Regions from separate parts of the Mesorhizobium album genome, predicted to be linked through region 1. Evidence: predicted binding sites of a transcription regulator. Region 1 holds the regulator's gene; the other holds the start of a gene.
The links. Region 1 encodes LexA, which represses DNA repair genes until DNA is damaged. Its sites were predicted from a motif close to TGTTCNNNNTGTGTTCNG; they were not measured.
Positions count from the first base shown of each region.

Region 2: a site for LexA is predicted at 2,771-2,788, ahead of RFN28_RS13565 (ATP-dependent helicase). Genes of this name have one in related genera too.

Region 1 is NZ_JAVIIW010000004.1:11,532-19,394, forward strand. Features, by position in the region: gene moaC (cyclic pyranopterin monophosphate synthase MoaC) at 1-314, shown strand, start outside; gene RFN28_RS04530 (molybdopterin molybdotransferase MoeA) at 316-1,521, shown strand; gene lexA (transcriptional repressor LexA) at 1,638-2,378, shown strand; partial or broken gene RFN28_RS04540 (ComEC/Rec2 family competence protein) at 2,464-4,910, opposite strand; gene gltX (glutamate--tRNA ligase) at 5,005-6,429, shown strand; gene gltA (citrate synthase) at 6,612-7,863, shown strand, end outside.
Region 2 is NZ_JAVIIW010000013.1:109,991-117,853, reverse strand. Features, by position in the region: gene RFN28_RS13575 (hypothetical protein) at 1-247, shown strand, start outside; gene RFN28_RS13570 (glucose/quinate/shikimate family membrane-bound PQQ-dependent dehydrogenase) at 339-2,657, opposite strand; gene RFN28_RS13565 (ATP-dependent helicase) at 2,840-5,488, shown strand; gene RFN28_RS13560 (ABC transporter permease) at 5,528-6,586, opposite strand; gene RFN28_RS13555 (ATP-binding cassette domain-containing protein) at 6,586-7,380, opposite strand; gene RFN28_RS13550 (substrate-binding domain-containing protein) at 7,467-7,863, opposite strand, start outside.

The DNA of each region.
Region 1 (7,863 bases):
GGGCCGCACGCATCGCCGGCATCATGGCGGCCAAGAAGACGCATGAACTGATCCCGCTCTGCCACCCGCTGCTTCTCACCAAGGTTGCCGTCGAAATCGAGCCCGACCGCGCGCTCCCCGGCCTCAAAGTGACCGCGCTTACCCGCGTCAACGGCAAGACGGGGGTGGAGATGGAAGCGCTGACCGCCGCCTCGGTCGCCTGTCTCACCATTTACGACATGGCGAAGGCGGCAGATCGCGCCATGGTGATTTCCGGCATCAGGCTGGTCGAGAAGACCGGCGGCAAGTCGGGCGACTACAAGGCAGGTTCTTGAGATGGCGTTGCTTCCGGTCGCCGAGGCGCTCGAACGCCTGCTGGAAGGTGCTGCGGCGCTGCCCAGCGAAAGCGTTCCGCTCGCCGATGCGGCCGGCCGCGTGCTGGCCGAACCGGTGGCGGCGCTGCGCACCCAGCCGCCCTTCAACGCTTCGGCCATGGACGGCTATGCCGTACGCTACACGGACGTAGTGTCAATGCCGGCGCGGCTCTCCGTCATCGGCATGGCGCCTGCCGGGCGCGGCTTTACTGGTTCCGTCGGCAAGGGCGAGGCCGTGCGCATCTTCACCGGCGCGCCGCTCCCCGAAGGTGCCGACACCGTCGTCATCCAGGAGAATGTCCGCGACCTCGGCGGCGGCAGCATCGAAGTGATCGAGCCGACCGCGCAGGCACGCAACGTCCGTCGCCGCGGACTCGACTTCGGCGAGGGTGACGTGCTCCTCCATAAAGGTCGCGACCTCGATCCGGCAGCGCTTTCGCTGGCGGCGTCGGCCAACCATCCGAGCCTCAATGTGGTGCGGCAGCCGTTCGTCGCGATCATCGCCACGGGCGACGAGTTGTTGCCGCCGGGCAGCGCGCTCGGTCCCGACCAGATTATTTCGTCCAACGCCTATGGCGTCGCCGCCGTGGCGCAGTCGGTCGGCGCGCGCGCGCTCGACCTCGGCATTGCCGCCGACCGCAAGGACGCAATCGCGGCTTTGGTGAAGAAAGCGGTCAAGGCCGGCGCCGACGTCATCGTCACGCTTGGCGGCGCCTCGGTGGGCGACCATGACCTGATCCACGACGTGCTGACCGGCGAAGGCATGCAGCTCGATTTCTGGAAGATCGCCATGCGCCCCGGCAAGCCGCTGATGTTTGGCCGGCTCGGCGACATCCGCTGCGTCGGCCTGCCCGGCAATCCGGTGGCGAGCCTGGTTTGCTCGCAACTGTTCCTGAAGCCGCTCCTGGCGCGGCTCGGCGGTCGTCCCTACCGGCAGGACATTCGCACGGCATGGCTGGGTTCCGCGATGCACGCTAACGACATCAGGCAGGACTATGTGCGCGCCGTCGTGCGCGAGGATGCCGGGGCGCTGGTCGCAACGCCGTTCGGCATCCAGGATTCCTCGATGCTGCGGATGCTGGCCGACGCCAACGGCCTGATCGTGCGCGAGCCCTACGCGCCGGCCGCGGAAGCCGGCGCCGAATGCAGCGTTCTGATGTTACGCTGAACAAAACGTCAACACATTCACTAAACTTTAAACGGTTGCGGAACACAACTGGAACAGATAGTGTTTGTTCTGGGTTTGTTTTCTGATTCTGGTTTTGGAACCCGTTGGGGGCTGCCATGCTGACACGCAAGCAACATGAACTTCTGATGTTCATCCACGAACGGCTCAAGGAAAGCGGCATTCCGCCGTCTTTCGACGAGATGAAGGAAGCGCTCGACCTTGCCTCGAAGTCGGGCATCCACCGCCTGATCACGGCACTGGAGGAGCGCGGCTTTATTCGCCGGCTGCCGAACCGGGCGCGCGCCCTCGAGGTGCTGCGCCTGCCCGATTCCATCGCGCCCGGCCTCAACGCGGCGAGGAAGTTTTCGCCGAGCGTCATCCAGGGAAGTCTCGGACAAGGCAATCTCGGCCGACAGATCAAGCCTGCGGCGCCTTCGCGCACGCCGGCGCCCAGCAATGACGACGATGCCGTTTCGGCCGTGTCCATTCCGGTGATGGGCCGCATCGCCGCCGGTGTGCCGATCGACGCCATCCAGCACCAGACGCATTCGATCACGGTGCCGCCGGACATGATCACGGGCGGCGAGCACTATGCGCTGGAGGTCAAGGGCGACTCGATGATCGAGGCGGGCATCTTCGACGGCGACACCGTGATCATCCGCAATGCCAACACCGCGAGCCCGGGTGAGATCGTGGTGGCGCTGGTCGATGACGAGGAGGCGACACTGAAGCGCTTCCGCCGCAAGGGCGCCTCGATCGCGTTGGAAGCCGCCAATCCGGCCTATGAGACCCGCATCTTCGGCCCAGATCGCGTCAAGGTTCAGGGCAAGCTCGTCGGGCTCATCCGGCGCTACTGAGCAATTCCAGGAAAGTGCGCAGCGGTTTTCCGTCCGGAATTGCGTCAAGACAAACACTCAGTAGCGGTTCAGCATGGCTGAACCGCTACTGAGCCGGTTGAGGCTTGGCTTCTGGCGTTTCAGGCTGCTTGTAGGGTGCCAGCCCCCTCGCCTCGCGCGAATACCGTCGTTGCTCGTGCCAGGGACGGTAAGGCTGTTGGACGGCATAGTGAATGGCTGGCCGCGCTGTCGCCGATTGCGGGTCGAAGAAGACGGCGGCACTGCCGTCACGCGCGAGCTGCCGCTTGGTGACGACGAGGACGCGTGGATCGCGGCAAGGGTTGTAGGCCATGGCGTCGTTGATGACGATGAGATCGGCGAAGCCGCAGGCCGGCCGGGCGCTGTCGCGGTTCTCGGCTAGCGCGACGAGCGCGCCGGATGGATGCCGGCCAATGCAGAGGTCGCCGGTACAGTAGAAAGGCGAGCCTGGCGGCAGGCCGACGGGATCGGTTATCTCCCCGCTGACGAATGTCTCGGGCGGCACGATTGTCTCGGCCTTCAGCGCCGTTTCCAGTTGTCGGTTGTGAATTCGTTGGAGCGCGCGCGGTTGATGGCGAGTTCGCCGCCGCCGATCGGCATCGCCACCAGATGCGCATCCTCGGAAATCAGGACGTCCGGCGTGCGCACCTGCGGGATCGTCAGCAGGCCGGCCAACGCGAAGGGAACGGCCGCCAGCCTGAGCCAGGTGGTGGCCATGGTCGCAATGACCAGCGCGATTGTCGTAAGCAGCACCGACTGGATCGAGATCAGCCCGACGGCATCGACCGGCGAGCGTTCCGAAATCCACCCCGAGATCGCGATCATCGCCGTCAGCCCCTTGCCCATCAAATAGAGGAAAGGCCAGTCGAAGCCGAACGGCATCATGACGGCGCTGGCGACGGCAAGGAACATCACGACCGTGACGATCGGCATGATCGCGAGATTGGCCAGCAGGCTGAGCGGCGAGACGCGCTGGAAGTGCCAGATGGCAAACAATGCCGTAGCGCTTCCGGCGATGATCGAGGTCATGGCGGCGCCACCCGCTCCGACCGCCAGCTTTCGCGACAGGAACCGCAGGAACGAACGCTTCGGCGGCGGCACCCTCACTTTGCCGGTGCGGTATTCGGCCCAGCCGGCATAGGCGCCGACGAGCGCTGCCGTGGCGGCAAACGACATCTGGAAGCTCGGGCCGACCACTTCATGCGGCGACACCAGGATGACGGCGATGGCCGAAATCGCCAGATTGCGCATCGTCAGCGCCGCCCGGTCGAAGAGCACGGCGATCAACATGACCGCGAGCATGATGAGACTCCGCTCGGCCGCGACCACGACGCCGGAAATGACGAGATAAGCGGCGATCGACACCAGCGCGATTGCCGCGGCGTATTTTTTCACCGGGCGGCGCGAGGAGAAATCCGGAAACAGCGCGAAGGCGCCGCGCAGCAAAAGCATGATCGTGCCGGCGACCAGCGCCATGTGCAGGCCGGAAATCGAGATGATGTGGTAGATACCGGTCCGCCGCATCGCCTCGTTGATGTCCTCGGGAATGCCCGCGCGAACACCGACGATCAGCGCAGCCGCGATCTCCCCTTCCGGACCGCCGACCGTGCTTCTGATATGATCTGCGATATTTTCGCGAGCGTTCTCGACGGCGGAGGCTAGGCCTGCGCCGGCGGGCGGGTCGGTTGCCGAAACGACTTTCGGATCGCCGAGGAAAAACCCGCTGGCGCCGATGCCGGAAAAATAGCTGTCGAAGGAGAAGTCGTAGCTGTCGGGGCGGACCGGGCCGGTCGGCGGCAAGAGCCGCGCATAGCCTGTCACCAGCGATCCTGCCTCCAAGTCGGGTGGGATCCTGCGCGCCGAGAGCCTGACGCGATCCGGGGCGTAGCGCAGCTTAGGGTGCGCGGTCGAGATGAGGTCGATGGTCAGCCTGATACGGTCATTGGCCATTTCCTCGGCGATGACGACACGGCCCATCAGCCGTGTCTGGATCTCGGAGCCGAGCATCGGTGTTGCGGCGCGCCAGGTCTCGACCTTCGCAGCGACAAAGCCCAGCGCGCAAAACAGCGCCGCCATGAAGAGGAGGTGCGTCTTCGGCCATGAGCGCGAAACCGCCGCACAGACGGCGATCAGCGCAACAGCCGCAAGCGGCCTGTAGAGATCCGGCTCGGTGCTCAGGGAAAAATAGAGGATGACGCCCGCTGCCAGGAAAACCGGCACCAGCAGGAAGCCGATGCCGCGGTCAAGCTCGGTGGCAGCGGCTGCAGCGACGCTTCGGCCAAACGCGGGAAGCGAAGCGCGGCGCACCTGCCTGCGGATCCGATCGATGGTTGCTGGCGGAGAGAGCGTGCGAGAGGCCCCGCCGCCAGGCTCCAGAATCTCTGTAGCCGGACGCGGCGCCGGGAGCGGGACCGGTGTCGCTTCGGCAGGCACGGTGCCGGCAAACAGCAGGCGCTCGCTGACGCCAGCTGTCGTCCCCTCGCCCTCCTCCGCGCCCCGGCCACGTCCAGCCATCGGGTCTGCCCCTTGCGCCCCAGACCTCCTATGCTACATGAACCGCGAAAGTCCGCGCAACCACGCCTGCTTCAGTGCTTCTTCCGAGAGTTCCATGTCCGACAAGGTCGTCACCCGTTTTGCCCCCTCGCCCACCGGCTTCCTGCATATCGGCGGCGCGCGCACGGCGCTGTTCAACTGGCTTTATGCCAAGCACACGGGCGGCACGATGCTGCTGCGCATCGAGGACACCGATCGCGAGCGCTCCACCGAGGCTGCGACGGCCGCCATTCTGGACGGGCTGACCTGGCTCGGCCTCTCGTGGGACGGCGAGGCCGTATCGCAGTTCGAGCGCGCGCCGCGCCACCGCGAGGTGGCCGAGGAGCTCGTGCGCCTGGGCAAGGCCTATTACAGCTTCGAGACGCCTGCCGAGCTCGAGGCGATGCGCGAGGCGGCACGCGCCAGGGGCCTGCCGCCGCGCTACAACGGCCAATGGCGCGACCGCGACCCTTCCGAGGCGCCTCCCGGCATCAAGGGCGCCATCCGCATCAAGGCGCCGACCGAGGGCGAGACGATCGTGCATGACCGCGTGCAGGGCGAGGTGCGCTTCCCGAACAAGGATCTCGACGACTTCATCATCCTGCGCTCGGACGGCAATCCGACCTATATGCATGCCGTCGTCGTCGACGACCACGACATGGGCGTCACCCACATCATCCGCGGCGACGACCATCTGACCAATGCCGCGCGCCAGACCGTGATCTACAACGCCATGGGCTGGACCGTGCCGTCGATGTCGCACATCCCGCTGATCCACGGCGCCGACGGCGCCAAGCTGTCGAAGCGCCACGGCGCGCTCGGGGTCGAGGCCTATCGCGCCATGGGCTATCTGCCCGAGGCCCTGCTCAACTATCTGGCCAGGCTCGGCTGGAGCCACGGCGACGACGAGGTGATGTCGATCAGGGACATGATCGCCTGGTTCGATATCGGCGACGTCAACAAGGGCGCCGCCCGCTTCGACTTCGCCAAGCTCGAGGCGCTGAACGGCGTCCATATGCGCAAGATGGATGACAAGGCCCTCTTCGACATATTCGTCGCCACCTTGCCCCATCTCGAAGGCGGACCGGCGCTCGCGGCAAGGCTCGACGACAAGCGCAAGGCGCAGCTGCTTGCCGCCATGCCCGGCCTCAAGGAGCGGGCAAAGACGCTCGTCGAGCTCGTCGACGGAGCGGCCTTCCTGTTCGCGGAGCGGCCCTTGCAACTCGATGAGAAGGCCGCGGCGCTGCTCGGTGGGGACGCGCGCGCCATTCTGCGCGGTGCCCATGCCGCGCTCGCGGCGATTACTGGCGAATGGAGCGCCGCAGCCGCAGAAGCCGCCATTCGTGACTTTGCGCAGACTGGTGGTCACAAGCTCGGCGCCGTGGCCCAACCGCTGAGAGCCGCGCTTACCGGCCGGAGCACATCGCCCGGCGTGTTCGATGTGCTTACCGTGCTGGGGCGCGACGAAAGTCTAGCGCGGATTGGAGACCAAATCGATTAGGAGCGAACTGGCCCAAGAAGATTGGCATTGAAAGGCGTGTTTCGCAGTGCAACATTAGGCCTTGGCCCAATCTGGCACGCACCCCCTAATATGCGGTGGCAAGTTCGCGCATTCCGGTGATTTCGACGTGTCGTTTGCAGGAATTGCCTTGCCGGCATGAGGAAACATAAAGGAGCTTGAGAATGAGCGAAGCTGCGACAAAAATGGAAACGGGCAGCGAGAAACGCGAGTCGACCGCCAGGCTCGAACTCGCCGGCAAGACCCACGAATTCAAGGTGCGAAGCGGTTCGGTCGGGCCTGATGTCATCGACATCGGTTCGCTCTACAGCACCACCGGCGCCTTCACCTACGACCCCGGCTTCACATCGACGGCGAGCTGCGAGTCGGCGATCACCTTCATCGACGGCGACGCCGGTATCCTTTTGCATCGCGGCTATCCGATCGACCAGCTTGCCGAGCACGGCGACTTCCTCGAGGTCTGCTACCTGCTGCTCTACGGCGAATTGCCGACCAAGGCGCAGAAGGACGACTTCGACTACCGCGTGACGCGCCACACCATGGTGCACGAGCAGATGTCGCGCTTCTTCACCGGCTTCCGCCGCGACGCGCACCCAATGGCCGTGATGTGCGGCGTGGTCGGCGCGCTGTCGGCCTTCTACCACGACTCGACCGACATCTCTGATCCTTACCAGCGCATGGTCGCCTCGATGCGCCTGATCGCCAAGATGCCGACGATCGCTGCGATGGCCTATAAATACCACATCGGCCAGCCCTTCATTTATCCGAAGAACGATCTCAGCTTCGCGGCGAACTTCCTGCATATGTGCTTCGCCGTGCCGTGCGAGGAATACAAGATCAATCCGGTGCTGGCGCGCGCCATGGAGCGCATCTTCATCCTGCACGCCGACCATGAGCAGAACGCCTCGACCTCGACGGTGCGCCTTGCCGGCTCCTCGGGCGCCAACCCGTTTGCCTGCATTGCCGCCGGCATCGCCTGCCTCTGGGGCCCGGCACATGGCGGCGCCAATGAAGCAGCCCTCAACATGCTGAGCGAGATCGGCCATGTCGATCACATTCCGGAATTCATCGCCCGCGCCAAGGACAAGAACGATCCGTTCCGGCTGATGGGCTTCGGCCACCGCGTCTACAAGAACTACGATCCGCGCGCCAAGATCATGCAGAAGACCGCGCATGAGGTGCTGGGCGAGCTCGGCATCAAGGACGATCCGATGCTGGACATCGCGATGGAGCTGGAGAAGATCGCGCTCACGGACGAATATTTCATCGCCAAGAAGCTCTATCCGAACGTCGACTTCTATTCCGGCATCACGCTGAAGGCGCTGGGCTTCCCCACCACCATGTTCACCGTTCTGTTCGCCGTCGCCCGCACCGTCGGCTGGATCGCGCAGTGGAAGGAAATGATCGAGGATCCGC
Region 2 (7,863 bases), on a different contig from region 1:
AGCTGCCGCAAATTCGGGCGGTGGCTTGCTGTCGTCGCTGCAGGGCGCGCTTGGCGGCGTGCTCGGCGAAAAGGCCGGCGCGCTGATCAACGGCATCGCCGCGCTGAAAGAGTCCGGCCTCGACATGGCGCAGATCCGTCAGGCCGGCGAGACCTTGATCAGGCAGGCTGAAGCAGCCGCCGGCCCGGATCTCACCAATCAGGTGCTCGGCCAGGTGCCCAGCCTGAGGAGCCATCTCGGACTCTGAAGCGGTTCGGCCAGGGAAGGCGACTGCGGGCTGTTGCCTATGCGACAGATGCGCCGAGAGTCAGGTCAGGCATCACCTGAACATCGCCCATCTACTTGGGCAGCGTGTAGGCCATCACATAATCGCCCGGCTTGGTGCCGACCGAGCCGTGGCCGCCGGCAACGATGACCACGAACTGCCGTCCGTCGGCGACCGTGTAGGTCATCGGTGTCGACTGCCCGCCCGCCGGAAGCCTTGCCCGCCAGAGCTGCCTGCCGGTGGTGAGATCGTAGGCGCGCAGATAGTCGTCAACCGCGGCTCCAAGGAAGGCCACGCCGCCGGCGGTGATCATCGGCCCGCCGATGCCCGGAACGCCGACCTTGAACGGCAGAGGCAGCGGCGTCATGTCGTAGACGGTGCCGTTGCGATGCCTGTAGGCGATCTGGCCGGTCCTGAGGTCGACGCCGGCGACATAGCCCCAGGGCGGCGCCTGGCAGGGAATGCCGAGCGGCGACAGGAACGGTTTCATCATCACCGCGTAGGGCGCGCCTTCGTTCTGGTTCAGCCCCTGCTCGCTGCCTTTGGTGTTGTCACTCGGCGGCGGCACGTCGGCGCGTGGAATGAGCTTGGACGTGAAGGCAAGATAGGTCGGCATGCCGAACATCACTTGCCGCACCGGATCGACGGCGACGCCGCCCCAGTTGAAGACGCCGAAATTGCCGGGATAGATCAGCGAGCCCTGCAGCGAGGGCGGCGTGTAGCGCCCCTCGTAGCGCAATTTCCTGAGCGCGATCCGGCATGCCAACTGGTCGAACATGGTGATGCCCCACATGTCCGCGCCGGTCAGCCGCTTGGGATTGAATGAAAGCCCGGATTCCGGCTGTGTCGGCGAGGCATGGTCGCCTTCGATCGCGCCGCCCGGCGCCGGCATTTCCTTCACCGGGATGATCGGCTCGCCGGTGCTCCGATCAAGCACATAGAGGTCGCCCTGCTTGGTCGGCCCAACCAGCGCCGGCACGATCGCGCCGCTGGCCGAGGTGATGTCGACCAGCGTCGGCTGGGCCGGCACGTCCATGTCCCACAGATCGTGATGCACGAGCTGGCGAACCCAGCGCACTTTTCCGGTGTTGAGGTCGAGCGCCGTGATCGAGGAGGAGAATTTCTCGACATTGGCGCTGCGGCCCATGCCGAGCTGGTCCGGTGTCTGGTTGCCGAGCGGCAGGTAGAGCAAGCCGAGCTTCTCGTCGGCACTCGCCGTCGACCACATGTTCGGCGAGTTGTTCGTGTATTTTTGCCCCGCCGGCAGCGGCGCCGTCTGGTCCGGATTGCCGGAGTCCCAGTTCCACAGCAAAGCGCCGGTGCCGGCATCATAGGCGCGGATCACGCCGGACGGCTCCTCGGTCGAATAATTGTCGTTGACCGCGCCGCCGACGATGATCTTGCCGGCGACGATCAGCGGCGCCGAGGTGGAATAGTAGTAGCCCGACTTCGGATAGGGCATGTTGGCCATGAGGTTGAGCGTGCCGCCTTCGGCAAAGGACGAACACACCTGGCCGTTGGCCGCGTCAAGCGCGATCAGCCTGGCATCGGAGGTCGGCAGATAGATGCGTCCGGCGCAGGGTTGCCCGGCCGCGATCTTCGGATCGGCGTAGTAGGACACGCCTCGGCAGGTCTGATGCTGGCGGTTGGGGTCGGCCTTCACCTTCGGATCGTAGCGCCATTTCTCCTTGCCGGTCGCGGCATCGATGGCGATGGCGAAATTGTGCGGCGTGCAGATGAAGAGCGCGTCACCCACTTTCAGCGGCGTTACCTGGTAGGTTGTCTCCTCGATATCGTCGGGGCCTTTCACATCGCCGGTGCGGTAGGTCCAGGCCGCCTGCAGCTTGGCGACATTGTCCGGCGTGACCTGGTCGAGCGGCGAATAGCGCTGGCCAAATGGCGTGCGGCCGTAGGAATGCCATTCGCCGGCCGGCATATCGCCGCCGAGATTGGCCGTTGGCGTCACCTTGTCGGTACCGAGTGTGCCGTCGATATCCATGGCATCGACGGTCATCGAATAACCGGCCACCGCAAGCGAGGCGAGCACCGCCAGGATGAGAGGGGCGCGTCCGTCGGGACCGGTAAACCCCCGTCTGGCCCACGGCGTCAGCAGCCAGAGCGCGACGAGGACAATGATGCCGCCGCGCGGGCCGAGCTGCCACCAGTCGAAGCCGGTTTCCCACACTGCCCAGCACAGCGAGGCGAGCACGATCGCCGCATAGAGCCAGAGCCCCGTCGATCTGCGGCGGAAGATGAGCCAGGCGGCGATCAAGAAGGCGAGACCGGTAATTGCGTAGTACCAGCTGCCGCCCAGCATCACGAGCCGGATGCCGCCGCCGCCAAGAACCAGACCGATAAGGACAAGGACAAGGGAGGTGATGGTGACAGCCAAGACGGTACTCCTTCGACTGTTGCGCGCGTGCGGCGCCTCTCAGGCAACGGCGTGCCGTCCCTGCCCCACCGGCAGCTTTCCCTCCCCGGCCGTCCCTGTCAAGCGAACCGGAGCAGCGCAAAAATGGAACAAAACGTAGACGCTTCTGGCCTTTCGCTGCCGAATCACTACATTCGGGAGCGATGTCCGGCTTTTCGGAAGACATGCCCTTCTTTGACGAACCGAATGCGCGGCCCGCGGCCCCGTCCGGCATTGCCGCGCGCGCCATGGCGGCCCGCAGCACCCAAAACAGCGCGCCCGACTATCTGAAGGGACTCAATCCCGAGCAGCGGCTAGCGGTCGAAACAACCGAGGGCCCGGTTCTGGTGCTGGCCGGCGCCGGCACCGGCAAGACGCGGGTTTTGACCACGCGCATCGCCCACATCCTCGCCACCGGCAGGGCCTTCCCCTCGCAGATCCTCGCCGTCACCTTCACCAACAAGGCCGCGCGCGAGATGAAGCAGCGCATCGGCCTGCTGATCGGCGAAGGCAACGTCGAAGGCATGCCGTGGCTCGGCACCTTCCACTCGATCGGCGTCAAGCTCTTGCGCCGCCATGCCGAGCTTGCCGGGCTGAAATCCGACTTCACCATCCTCGACACCGACGACGTGGTACGGCTGATCAAGCAGCTGATCCAGGCCGAAAATCTGGACGACAAGCGCTGGCCGGCCAAGCAGTTCGCGCAGATGATCGACAACTGGAAGAACAAGGGCCTCGGCCCCGACGAGATTCCGGAAGGCGATGCGCGCAGCTTCGGCAACGGCAAGGGCCGCCAGCTTTACAAGGCCTATCAGGAGCGGCTGCAGACGCTGAACACCTGCGATTTCGGCGATCTGCTCTACCACCCGATCCGCATCTTCCGCGCCTATCCGGACGTGCTGAAGGACTATCACCGCAAGTTCAAATACATCCTGGTCGACGAGTACCAGGACACCAACACCGCGCAGTACATGTGGCTGCGCTTGTTGGCGCAGCGCCCCAATGGTGGCCGAGCTTCAGCGTCGGCGGATTCGCGTTCGGCCGAAGGCCGCAAGCCCGACCGGGCGTCCGAGCCGTTGCGAGGCCCCCACGGAGGGCCCGCGCCGGCAGGCGCGGAACAGCCCGTGAGCGTGAATATTTGCTGCGTCGGCGACGACGACCAGTCGATCTATGGCTGGCGCGGCGCCGAGGTCGACAACATCCTGCGCTTCGACAAGGATTTTCCGGGCGCCACCATCATCCGGCTGGAGCGCAACTACCGCTCCACCGCGCACATCCTCGGCGCTGCCTCGCATCTCATCGCCCATAATGAAGGCCGCTTCGGCAAGACCCTGTTTACCGACCGCGACGACCCCGAGGACGACAAGGTGCATGTCCATGCCGCCTGGGACTCGGAGGAAGAGGCGCGCGCCGTCGGTGAGGCCATCGAGGCCTATCAGCGCCAGAAGCACAATCTCAACGACATGGCGATCCTGGTGCGCGCGTCCTTCCAGATGCGCGCCTTCGAAGACCGCTTCATCACGCTTGGGCTCAACTATCGCGTCATCGGCGGTCCGCGCTTCTACGAGCGGCTGGAAATCCGCGATGCGCTGGCCTTCTTCCGCGTCGTTTCCAACAGCGGCGACGACCTCGCCTTCGAGCGCATCGTCAACGTGCCGAAGCGCGGGCTCGGCGAAGCCACCATCCGCCAGATCCACGACACGGCCCGCGCCATGCAAATCCCGATGCTGGAGGCCGCGGCCAGGCTTGCCGAAAGCGATGAGCTGAAGCCGAAGCCGCGCGCCGCGCTCCGTGAGGTCGCGGCCAATTTCGAGCGCTGGCAGAAGGCGCTGGAAACCACGCCCCACACCGAGCTCGCCGAGACCATCCTTGAGGAGAGCGGCTACACCGACATGTGGAAGAACGACCGCTCGGCGGAAGCGCCCGGGCGGCTAGAGAACCTCAAGGAGCTGATCCGCTCCATGGAGGAGTACGAGTCGCTGCGCGCCTTCCTCGAGCATGTCGCGCTGGTCATGGAGGCCGAGCAAGGCGAGTCGCTCGACGCGGTGTCGATCATGACGCTGCACTCGGCCAAGGGCCTCGAATTCGAGACCGTCTTCCTGCCCGGCTGGGAGGAGGGCCTCTTTCCCCATCAGCGCGCGCTGGACGAAGGCGGCCGCTCAGGCCTGGAGGAAGAACGCCGCCTCGCCTATGTCGGCCTGACGCGGGCGAAAAAGAACCTGCATATCTGGTTCGTCTCCAACCGACTGATCCATGGCCTGTGGCAGTCGACGATCCCGTCGCGCTTCCTCGACGAACTGCCGGAAACCCATGTCGACGTCGCCGACGGCGGCAATTCCTATGGCGGCTACGGCAATCCGTACGGCGGCGGCGCTTTCGCCTCGGGCCGAGGCGGTGGCCGGCAGAACCCCTATGGCGCGTCGCGCTTCGACAATATCGGCGCCAAGGATCAGGGCAGCTTCTCCAACACCTATGCCACGCCCGGCTGGCAGCGCGCGCAGGCGAACCGCACCGAGGCCACCGACCGCAACTGGGGCACGCGCTCCGGCCATCAGGTCGAGCGTATCGGCTATGGCGAGACCGACAGCGGCTACGGCGCCGGCCGCACCTCGGTGAAGGGCCGCACCATCGAGGGCGAGCTGGTCGCCAAGTCGGTCGCCGACACGCCGTCCGCCTTCAAGCTCGGCGACCGCGTGTTCCACCAGAAATTCGGCAACGGCAACATCGCGGCCATCGACGGCAACAAGCTCACCATCGACTTCGACAAGGCCGGCCAGAAACGCGTGCTGGACGGGTTTGTCACCAGCGTTTGAGCGGCCGACGACGAAACGGCCGTCTCCGACCACGGCTCCTCACCGATACCGCGCCTGGTTCCATTTGTGGCCGAGCAGCGACAGGATGATGATCAGCCCGTTGAAGAACTGGACGTAAAAGCCGCTGAGGCCCGCCGCCACCACGCCGGTCTGGATGAAGGAGACGGTCACCGCGCCGATCGCGCCGCCGACCACCGTGCCGATGCCGCCCCAGGTGGGCGTGCCGCCGACGAACACCGACGCCAGCACCGGCAGCAGATAACCGTCGCCCGCCGTCGGCCACCAGGTGAAGTTGATCATCACCGAGAAGGTGCCGGCGATCGCCGCCCCGATGCCGACGAAGACGAACACTTTCACCCGCACGCGCTTGACATCAATGCCCATCTGCTTGGCGCTGTCGGGATTGTCGCCGACCACCTTTACCTGCGCGCCGAAGCGGTGGCGATTGTAGAGCAGCGCCGAAAAGACGACGAAGGCGATCGCCCAGAAGATCTGCACCGGAATGCCGAAGATCTGGCTTGAGAAGATCGCGTAGGCCCGGCTGTCGGCAAGGCTTGTCAGCGCCGTCGACTTGCCCTCGTTGATGATCTGGATCAGGCCGCGCAACAAGAAGTTCATGCCGAGCGTGGCGATCAGCGACGACAGCCCGCCATAGACGACCAGCGACCCAACAAGGAAGCCGAGCAGCGTACCGGTGACCAATGCGGCCACAATGCCGAGGAACGGATCGTAGCCGGCCTGCACGACGATCGCGAAGACCCATGATGCGAAGCCCATCGTCGCGGGGAACGACAGGTCGATCTCGCCGCAGGTGACGACGAAAACCAACGGCACGACCACGAACAGCGCAACGGGGAGCGTCGTCAGCACCGAGCTGTAAAGATACCAGGTGGTGAAGACGGTCGGGTTGGCGATCATGAACACCGCCATCATGACGACGAACACCGCAAGCGTGCCGAGGGCCGCGCGGTTGTCGAGGACAAAGCCGCGCAGCCAATTGTCGGAGGGATGGCTCCATTCCTTCCCTGACTCCTTGGCTATTTGGCCGCTTGCCCTTCCCAAAGGAGTTTGCAGATCGGGTTCCATGGCCTTGCTCATCACGCTCTCTGCTCCGCTCCGCCTGCCTCGTGCAGTCCCGGCAAGCCTCCGGGATGCGCGATGTCTTCCATGAAGTTGATGAGGTCCTCGGCCGACTTGACCTCGCTGCGGTCGGCCGTCAGCGCCACCTTGCCTCGGTCGAGCACGACGAAACGATCGGCGATGTCGAACACGTGATGGATGTTGTGGCCGATGAACAGGATCGACCGGCCGCTCGCCCGCACTTGGCGCACGAAATGGAAGACCTTGGCGGTCTCGGTCAAGGACAGCGCCGTCGTCGGCTCGTCGAGGATAATCAGTTCCGCCTGCTTGTAGATGGCGCGCGCGATCGCCACCCCCTGGCGCTCGCCGCCGGAAAGCTGGCCGACGATCGACTGCGGCGTGAACACTTTCGAGGTGAAGCCGATTTCGCGCATCAGCCGGCTCGCTTCCTCGATCTCCTTGTTGACCTTCAGCCAACCGAGAAAGCCGGTGAGCTCGCGGCCCATGAAGATGTTGCGCACGATCGTCTGCTGGACGGCCAAGGCCCGGTCCTGGAACACCGTTTCGATGCCGGCGTCGCGCGAGCGGGCGGCACTCCATCCGGTCACCGGCTTGCCGCGCACGAGGATCTCGCCGCTGGTCGGCTTGACCACGCCGGACAGGATCTTGATCAGCGTCGACTTGCCGGCGCCGTTGTCGCCGATCAGGCCGACCACCTCGCCGCGATCAACGCTCAGGTTGACGCCGCCTAGTGCATAGACCTGGCCATAGGATTTCTTGATGTCGCGCAGTTCGATGATGCGTTCGCCCATGCGATCCTCGCTTGAATTGTCTGCCTGCCGACCGCTTGCCGGCGATCCGGCCGGCCGGGCGTAGTCCCGGCCGGCCGCCTGGGAGGTTAACGCAGCGCCTGCTTGGCCAGCTCGGAAACAATCTCGTAGTTCTGCGGCGTGACGAAGCCGGCGCCGGTGTCGACATTCATCGGCGCCAGCCCCAGCACCACCTGCTGGCAGAGGCTGAGGATCGGCAAATAGCCCTGCAGGAACGGCTGCTGGTCGGCCGTCAGCTGCACCCAGCCGCCCTTGAACCCTTCGACGATCTGCGGGCTGGTATCGAAGCCGAAATTAAAGATGTCGCCCGGCTTGCGGCCTGCCGCCTGCATGTAGGTGGCGACGTTGCCGAGCATCTGTCCGCCAGGATAGCCGACCGCCTTGACATCAGGGTGGTTGAGCAGCGCCGCGGTGATCACCGGAATGGCGAGGTTCGGATCGGACGCCCACTCGCCGCTCGGCGGC